Regions from separate parts of the Thioalkalivibrio sp. AKL9 genome, predicted to be linked through region 2. Evidence: predicted binding sites of a transcription regulator. Region 2 holds the regulator's gene; the other holds the start of a gene.
What was found. Region 2 encodes FliA, which starts transcription of late flagellar genes. Its sites were predicted from a motif close to GCTAAAGTTNNNNNNNNNNCNGCCGATA; they were not measured.
Positions count from the first base shown of each region.

Region 1 (4,210 bases), 140 kb from region 2:
CCTTGGCCCCCTCGCCCCCGCGCGGGTTCACTGCCACCAGCGGTGATGTGATATTGCCGATTCCATCACTCATATCGCTGTCCTCTTCAGAAGGAGAGGATGGCGCTCGCGCCATCCTCCCTCAACCAGAAGCCCGAGTGATCGAGCTTACTGCAGCAGGGCCAGCACGTTCTGCGGAACCGCGTTGGCCTGCGACAGCACCGAGGTACCCGCCTGCTGCAACACCTGGGCGCGGGTCAGCTCGGCCGTCTCGGAAGCGAAGTCGGCATCCATGATCCGCGAACGGGCGGCGGACAGGTTTTCCGACGAGATCTCCAGGTTCGAGATAGTGCTCTCGAAACGGATCTGGACCGCACCCAACTCGGAACGCAGGTTGGAGACCTGCTGCAGAGCGGCGTCAATGGTCCCGATCGTCTGCGTGGCGTCCTCGCGGGTGAGCACGCTCACGTCGGCAATCGCATTATCTTCCACGGTGCCGCCCAGACCAAGCAAAGCCGCATCATCACCCCCTACGACAATCCCGTCGGAGACCCCGGCTTCGAGGTTGATGGCGCGAACGAATTCCTGCTCACCATCAGTGTCATCAAAACCACCGATCGCGCCGCCGTCGCCAGAGACGGTGACTTCAAAGGTGAAATCATCATCCGATGACAAAATCAGCTGGTCATTATCATTAACCGTAGCCGTAACGCCCGTCACACCCGACTCCGCATTGATTAGCGTCGCCGCGGTGTTTACATCGTCATCTTGGCCGATGGTGATCTCTTCACCATTGATTTCAACGGTCATATCGCCGGCAGTAGACGTCGAGAAGGCAAGTGGATCCGTCTCGACGGAATCCGCGCGTGAGGCTGTCACACCACTGTCATCTGAAACCGCGTTGATTGCCGCAACGATGTCATCGAACGATTCAACGTCCGCCAGGTTCACCCCGACCTCGTTCAAGGTCAGGTCGTTATTCAGTGCGCCGAAGGCACCATCGTCTTCCAAATCCGCTAGATTAACGGTCTCGCCACCCAGAAGAGACTCGCCAAGCTGGCTCGTGCGAGAATCCACTCCATCGACTGAGATGGTCTGACCCTGGTTCGCGCCCACCTGGAACACCAGATCCTCCAGCTCACCGTTGAGGATATTTTCACCGTTGAACTCGGTGGAATTGGCAACGCGGTTGATCTCTTCAACGAGTTGGTTGACTTCGTTGTTCAGCGCTTCGCGATCGGAGGCAGAGTTGGTATCGTTGGCCGCCTGCACCGCAAGTTCGCGGATGCGCTGCATCGCATCGCCAACCGTACCAAGGGCGCCCTCAGCGCTCTGTGCGAAAGAGATGCCGTCATTGGCATTTCGTACGGCCTGGTTCAGGCCGCGAATCTGCGAGGTGAAGCGCTCGGAAATCGCCAGACCAGCCGCGTCATCCTTGGCGCTGTTGATACGCAGGCCCGAGGACAGACGTTCCAGGCTCTGGGCCAGCGCGCCCTGAGAGTTGCTCAGGTTGCGCTGGGCGTTCAGGGAAAGAACGTTGGTGTTAATTACTTGGGACATGATCGCTCTCCTGTAGAGTCGTTCGTCACCGCCTCGGGCGGTTCTGGTGAACGGGTTGATCCCCGCTCTCAGAAGCCTTAACGACCCTCACCCAGGAACCTTTAGCCCTTCATCGAAATTTTTTTCGACCGGCGGCAATTCCTTGCCGCCCCCCGGTTCCTCCGGTCGTGGACCCGTAACGCCTCACACCGATGCCCAGCCGTTATCCGGACCGCACTCCGCCCACCATGGCCTTCTCGGTCATCCCGGCCGCAGCCCCTGTCCGTCATCCCGGCCGTAGCGAAGCGAAGAGCCGGGATCTCCTCACGCGCGAACGCCCCGACGTCTGCGCCACCCCAAACGACGGAGATCCCGGATAACCGCTGCGCGGTTTCCGGGATGACTCGGGTGGCGGGACCGCACGGAAACGAGGGCCGCGACCCGGCCGCTCAAGGGTGGCGATTACATCCCGTCATTGCGAGGAGCCGCAGGCGACGTGGCAATCGGCTGGCAGGGCGCAAGGCGTTTTAAACCAGCACTCTGCTTGTCCCGAGCGATTGCTTCGTCGCTGCGCTCCTCGCAATGACAGAGGTGGTGGATTCGCGACTGGTTCGCGGGCTGACGGTGGTGGAGGTCGGAGGTGAGACGGTTCGGGTATATGCCCCAGGGCCTTGATATACTTGAGCGATGCGCCTGACCGACGAACAACAGACGATCATCCGCGAGGAAGTGCGCCGTGCATTCGGGCCGGATGCTCGCGTGAAGCTGTTCGGCTCGCGCGTGGACGATGCCGCGCGTGGTGGTGACATCGACCTCTACATCGAGGCGGACGGCACACCGGATGAGCTGCTGGACCAGGAACTGCGCCTGTACGTGGCACTGCAACGCCAACTGGGCGAACGCCGTGTGGATATCGTCGTGCATCCGCGCGGCGCGCCGCCCCGCCCCATTGATTCGCATGCCGACCGCACGGGTGTCGCCCTGTGACCGCCACAACGCCACAGCAACGACTCGCCCGGCTCATTGATCTAGTTGATCGCGAGGACGAGCACCTGCTCGCCGTGCGCGAACGCCTGCTGGAAGGCGATTGCACAGTCGGTCCCGAACGCGTTCAGGGCATCCTTGCCACGGACACCGGGGTCGATCGCCTGGAGTCCTTCGGCGCGAAGTTCGGCCGCATGCAGGACACGATCATGGACAAGCTCGTCCCCACGTTTCTTGCCTGCGCCGGGGAAAACACGGGCCCGGCCATCGACAACCTGTCACGTCTGGAGAAGCTCGCCCTCATCCAGGACGCCGACGCCTGGCTACAAATGCGCCAGCTGCGCAACCGCCTGGTCCATGAATACATGGAGAGGCCCGCCGACCTGGCCCCGGCCCTCCAACGCGCCTGCCGCTTCACCGACCAGATGCACGCCGACTACCAAGCACTGCGCACCTACGCGCAGGATCACCTGAAGATCGGACCGGCTGGCCTTTAAGATCTCAAAGCCGCTGGCTATCCCTCGCCTCATCCCGACCGCCCCGACTACTCGAGCCCGGCCGCACCGCCCCCCTTCCCGGCATCACGGCCGCAGCGCTCGCCTTCTCGTCACCCCGGCCGTAGCGAAGCGAAGAGCCGGGATCTCCACACGCGGGAACGGCTCGATGTCAGTGCCAGCTCCAACGGCGGAGATCCCGGATAACCGCTGCGCGGTTTCCGGGATGACGGGGGCTGGTGGTTATTCCGAGGGTTGGGTGGTCACTCCAAACGTGCGTGTATCCATCCAGCCCGCATCCCCTGGCCTTTGTCCCGGCGGGCTACCCCCTCACCGTCACCTCGGCAGCAGCGCTCCCCTTACCGTCATCCCGGCCGTAGCGGAGCGGAGAGCCGGGGTCTCCATACGCGGGAACGGCCCGAGTCAGTGCCAGATCCAACGGCGGAGATCCCGGATAACCGCTGCGCGGTTTCCGGGATGACGGGGTGTGTGCGCGGCGACTGGTGTAACGGTCACAGGCGCGGATTGTCATGGCTGGCGCGGGCTAGAGCAGCCAGGTGGTGCCGATGCGGTGGTCGGGGGTGGCACCGGGGATCAGGTCCATCAGGAGCCAGCCGAAGATGAGGGTGATGAAGGCGCCGCAGAAGATGGTGGCGACGAACAAGCCGATCCGGTTGCCGCGGCGCAGGCCGATGATCTCGCGCAGAGACCAGTAGAGCAGCCAGAGGGAATACAGGATCAGCAACAAGGCGATGCCGTTGCCCCAGGGCCAGGGGAACGCCGCGACCACCTTGCCGACCCAGGCGGGCAACAGCCCGACCGTGACGGCGAGCATCGCCCGGTCCGGATGCGAGTAGCCCTGGAACAGCTCGGTCAGGTAGTGCGCGGACCAGGCCATCCCCAGCACCCCGATGCTCATCGCCAGCACGCTGTAGACGGCAAAGCCCCAGGCACCCGGCATGGCCTCGGGCGGCAGGCCGGTCGGGATCACCAGGTAAAGCCATTGGCTCGCGACCACGCTCACCAGCAGCACCGGCAACGCCAGCCAAAGGAATGTCTGCCACCACGGCGGGGCCGGCTCGATTGCCCGCGCATCGCGCACCGCCCCAAGCGGGTTTACGAGCGCGCGCAGGGTCATGCGGGCCGGATTGAGTTGCGCGGGAACGGTCATCACCCAAGTATGTGGCAATTACGTGACCATTCGATGACAGCTT
Region 1 covers NZ_KB905104.1:13,618-17,827, reverse strand. The annotation lists gene D573_RS14895 (flagellar protein FlaG) at 1-73, opposite strand, end outside; gene D573_RS0102250 (flagellin) at 148-1,539, opposite strand; gene D573_RS0102245 (nucleotidyltransferase family protein) at 2,206-2,505, shown strand; gene D573_RS0102240 (hypothetical protein) at 2,502-2,999, shown strand; gene D573_RS0102235 (YIP1 family protein) at 3,541-4,167, opposite strand.
Region 1: a site for FliA is predicted at 1,618-1,645, ahead of D573_RS0102250 (flagellin). Genes of this name have one in related genera too.

Region 2 (4,210 bases):
CACCACGCTGGCACGGATCGCGTTGCGCCAGATCCGTCGGATGGGACCGGATTCGGTTACGCTGGTGACCCTGGACAGCCAGCGCATCGGTGCCACACGGCAGCTGCAAGCCTTTGCGCAGATGGCGGGGATCTCGGTGCGCGTGCTGCAGAATGCGCGCGAGCTGCGCGATCTGGCGCGGCGCGTGGACGATGGCCACCTGATCCTGGTGGATACCGCCGGGCAGGCGCCGCGCGCGGTGGAGGAGGAGTCGCTGTTCGCGCATCTGCCGCCGGATATTCGTGCCGAGAGCTGGTTGGTTGTGTCGGCCACGACCCAGGGCAGTACCTTGCGGCGGGTGCTGGACGCGTTTCGCAAGGCGGATCCCTCGGCGCTAGTGCTGACCAAACTGGACGAGGCAGAACAGCTGGGCGAGGTCCTGTCGGTCCTGCTGGACCAGCACCTGGGGCTTGGGTTCGTAAGCGATGGCCAGCGCATCGCCGAGGATTTTCACCGGGTCGATACGGGGTATCTGACCCGCCTGGCACTGGACGACGATGCCGAGGGTGCGCGGGCGGGTGGCAATGCCCGCGAGACCTGGGCCGCCGAACGGCTGGCCGAAATGGAAGCGCCGCGACGCTCGCGCTCGCCGCTGCGCCCGGCGCAGGGGGCCGAGCCGGCCACACTGGAACTGATTCAGCCGGTTGGAAAGGGGCGTTATGCCACGCACTAACAAGCCGTTGAAGGTCATTGCGGTCGCCTCGGGCAAGGGCGGCGTGGGCAAGACCAACGTGTCGGTCAATCTGGCGGTCGGCCTGGCCCGGTTGGGCCGCGAGGTGATGCTGTTCGATGCGGATCTGGGCCTGGCCAACGTGGACCTGTTGCTCGGGATGCGCCCGGAGCGCACCCTGCACGACCTGGTGACCGGCGCGGTGGACAGCCTGGACGATGTCCTGGTTCAGGGGCCGGACGGGGTGAAGGTGGTCCCGTCGGCCTCCGGTATCGCGGCGATGGCGAATCTCACGCCGGCCGAGCACGCGGGTTTGATCCATGCCTTCAGCGCCTACCGCAAGCCGCTGGATGTCCTGATCGTGGACACTGCTGCAGGCCTGCAGGAGTCGGTGACTTCGTTCTGCCGGGCGGTACAGGAGACCCTTGTGGTGGTCTGCGACGAGCCGGCTTCGATTACCGATGCCTATGCCCTGATCAAGGTGCTGCATCGTGACCACGGGCTGCGGCGTTTCCGCATGGTCACCAACATGGTCAGCGGACGCGAGGGTGCGGAGCGGCTGATGCAGAAACTCAATACCGTCTGTGGCAATTACCTGCCGGAGGTGGTCCTGGATCTGGCCGGCTATATCCCGATGGACGAACATCTGCGCAAGTCCGTGCAGAAAAGGGCACCGGTGGTTCAGCAGTATCCCGGCAGTCCGGCCGGCAAGGCGTTTGCCGAACTGGCACGCACGGTGGACCGTTGGCCGGTTGGTGGGGGTGACCACGGGGGCGTCGGGTTCTTCGTGGAACGAATGCTGCAGAGTGCATGATGACGACGCGTAATCGACTTTCCGGCTACCAGGCGACGTCCACCGCGACCGGTGGACACGAGAAGTTGATTGCCGATCACGTTGAACTGGTGCATCGCATCGCGCACCACCTGATGGCCCGTCTGCCGGCCTCGGTCCAGGTCGATGATCTGATCCAGGCCGGCATGATCGGCCTTCTGGAGGCGGCGCGGCAGTTCGAGGGCGGGCAGGGGGCGACCTTTGCCACCTACGCCGGAATCCGCATCCGCGGTGCGATGATCGACGAATTGCGTCGCAGTGACTGGACGCCGCGTTCGGTGCATCGCAACAGCCGGCGTATTGCCGCCGCGATCCAGAGTGTCGAGGCCCGCGAGGGGCGTGCGGCGCGTGGGAGCGAAGTGGCGGCCGAGCTGGACGTGGCGATCGATGACTATTACGACATGCTCAAGGACCACGCCGGGGCCCATCTGTTTGCGCTGGACGATCTGGGTGGCGGGGATGACGGGGCCGATCGTGTGATCGAGGGGCAGGAAGTCTCTCCGTCGCGTAGCCTTGAGGCTGGCGAGTTTCGCGAGGAGTTGGCCGAGGCCCTTGGGGATCTGCCTGAACGCGAACGCCTGGTGCTGTCGCTGTATTACACCGAAGAACTGAATCTGCGCGAGATCGGGGCTGTTCTGGGCGTGACCGAGTCGCGCGTGAGCCAGATTCGCAGCCAGGCGGTCATCCGGCTGCGCGCGCGCATGGGGTCGTGGCTCGAAGACGGCGCGGCTTTGCAGTTATTCTAAAACTCACCTTACGAATCCCGGAGTGACGTGTGGACAAGGGAATGAAAATTCTCATCGTGGACGATTTTTCCACGATGCGGCGCATTATCAAGAACCTCTTGCGCGATCTTGGCTTCAATAATACGCAGGAAGCCGACGACGGCAGCACCGCGCTGCCGATGCTGCAAAATGGTGACTTCGACTTCCTGATTACCGACTGGAACATGCCCAACATGCCGGGCATCGACCTGCTGAAGGCCGTCCGGGCGGATGCCAACCTGAAGTCGATGCCGGTGCTGATGGTGACGGCCGAGGCCAAGCGCGACCAGATCGTGGAGGCTGCGGAGGCAGGTGTGAACGGTTACGTGGTCAAGCCGTTTACCGCCGAAACGCTGAAGGAAAAGATCGACAAGATCTTCGAACGTATTGAAGCACAGGGCTAAGCATCGCCCAGTGATTAATACGGACGACGTCCGTCTCGCTTGCGCGGGTGGACGTGACCCGGCTCCTTCGGCGCCGTACCAGCAAGAGGCTCCTCATGACTGAACAGGAACACCCCCCACGCGACGGCCAGCTCGAGCTGGCCCGGCAACTGGTGCAGACGCTCGAGGCGGGCGACGACGCGGCGGCACGCGCGCTGGTGCAGGATCTAGCGCGTCCATACGACCGCGAGCTCTTCGACGAACTGGGCAAGCTGACGCGCGACCTTCACGAGGCCTTGCAAAGCTTCCGTGGCGACTCGCGTCTGGTAGAGCTGACCCAGGCGGAGATCCCGGATGCGAAGGAACGCCTGAACTACGTGGTCACCATGACCGAGCAGGCCGCGCACGCCACGATGGGCGCCATCGAGTCGAGCCTGCCGATCGCCGAGTCGTTCAGCCAGCAGGCGGCCGACTTGACCGCCAAATGGACGCGCTTTCGCAACCGGCAGCTCTCGGTGGACGAATTCCGCGATTTCGCGCGTGAGCTGGACAGCTTTTTCGGGCAGGCGGGCGAGGACGCCGAGGAATTGCGGCGGCTGCTCTCCGAGGTGTTGATGGCACAAAGTTATCAGGACATTACCGGCCAGGTGATTCGCCGCGTGATCCAGCTGGTGACCGACCTCGAAGAGAACCTCGTTACCCTGATTCGGCTCTCCAGCGGGCGCATGGAGCAGGTCGAAGCGGCCGAAGCGTCCCTGGAGCGTGGCGAAGAAGACCGCGAGGCGGACCGCAAGGGCCACGGCCCCAGTGTGCCCAAGACTCAAGATTCCAGCGCAGATGTCGTTCAAGGACAGGACGAGGTGGACGATCTGCTATCAAGCCTGGGCTTCTAGCAGTGCCCCCCATACGACTGGCGCCACGGGACCGGAGAGACTGAATGGCCATCGACCCCAATGACGAAATCCTTCAGGACTTCCTGATCGAGGCCGGGGAACTGCTGGAGGGGCTCAACGAGCAACTCATCGACCTGGAACAGAATCCGGACGATCGGGATCTGTTGAATGCGGTCTTTCGAAGCTTCCACACCATCAAGGGGGGCGCCGGGTTCTTGAGCCTGGATCCGCTGGTGACGGTGTGTCATCACGCCGAGGACGTCTTCAATCTGCTGCGCAACGGCGAGCGCCGGGCCGATAGCCATCTGATGGACACCATGCTCCGCGTGCTGGACTCCCTGAACGTCATGTTCGGGGATCTGCGCTCCGGCGTGGACCCGACCCCCGCCGATGCCGCGGTGGTCGAGGACCTGCGGCGCATGGCAAAAAACGAAGACGTGGCCGGAGATACCACCACGGCGCCGCCCGCGCCTGAACCGGAGCCCGTCCCCGAGCCACAGGCCTCGGCCCCCGGCGACGCCATGGTGGGCGGCGGGGAGGAGATCACGGACGACGAGTTCGAGGCCCTGCTGGATACGTTGCATGGTGACGGTGCCCCGGCACCCGTGGACGCGGCTGTGTCGGGCGGC
Region 2 covers NZ_KB905104.1:150,420-154,629, reverse strand. The annotation lists gene flhF (flagellar biosynthesis protein FlhF) at 1-712, shown strand, start outside; gene D573_RS0102885 (MinD/ParA family protein) at 699-1,523, shown strand; gene D573_RS0102880 (RNA polymerase sigma factor FliA) at 1,520-2,287, shown strand; gene cheY (chemotaxis response regulator CheY) at 2,329-2,709, shown strand; gene D573_RS0102870 (protein phosphatase CheZ) at 2,805-3,581, shown strand; gene D573_RS0102865 (chemotaxis protein CheA) at 3,626-4,210, shown strand, end outside.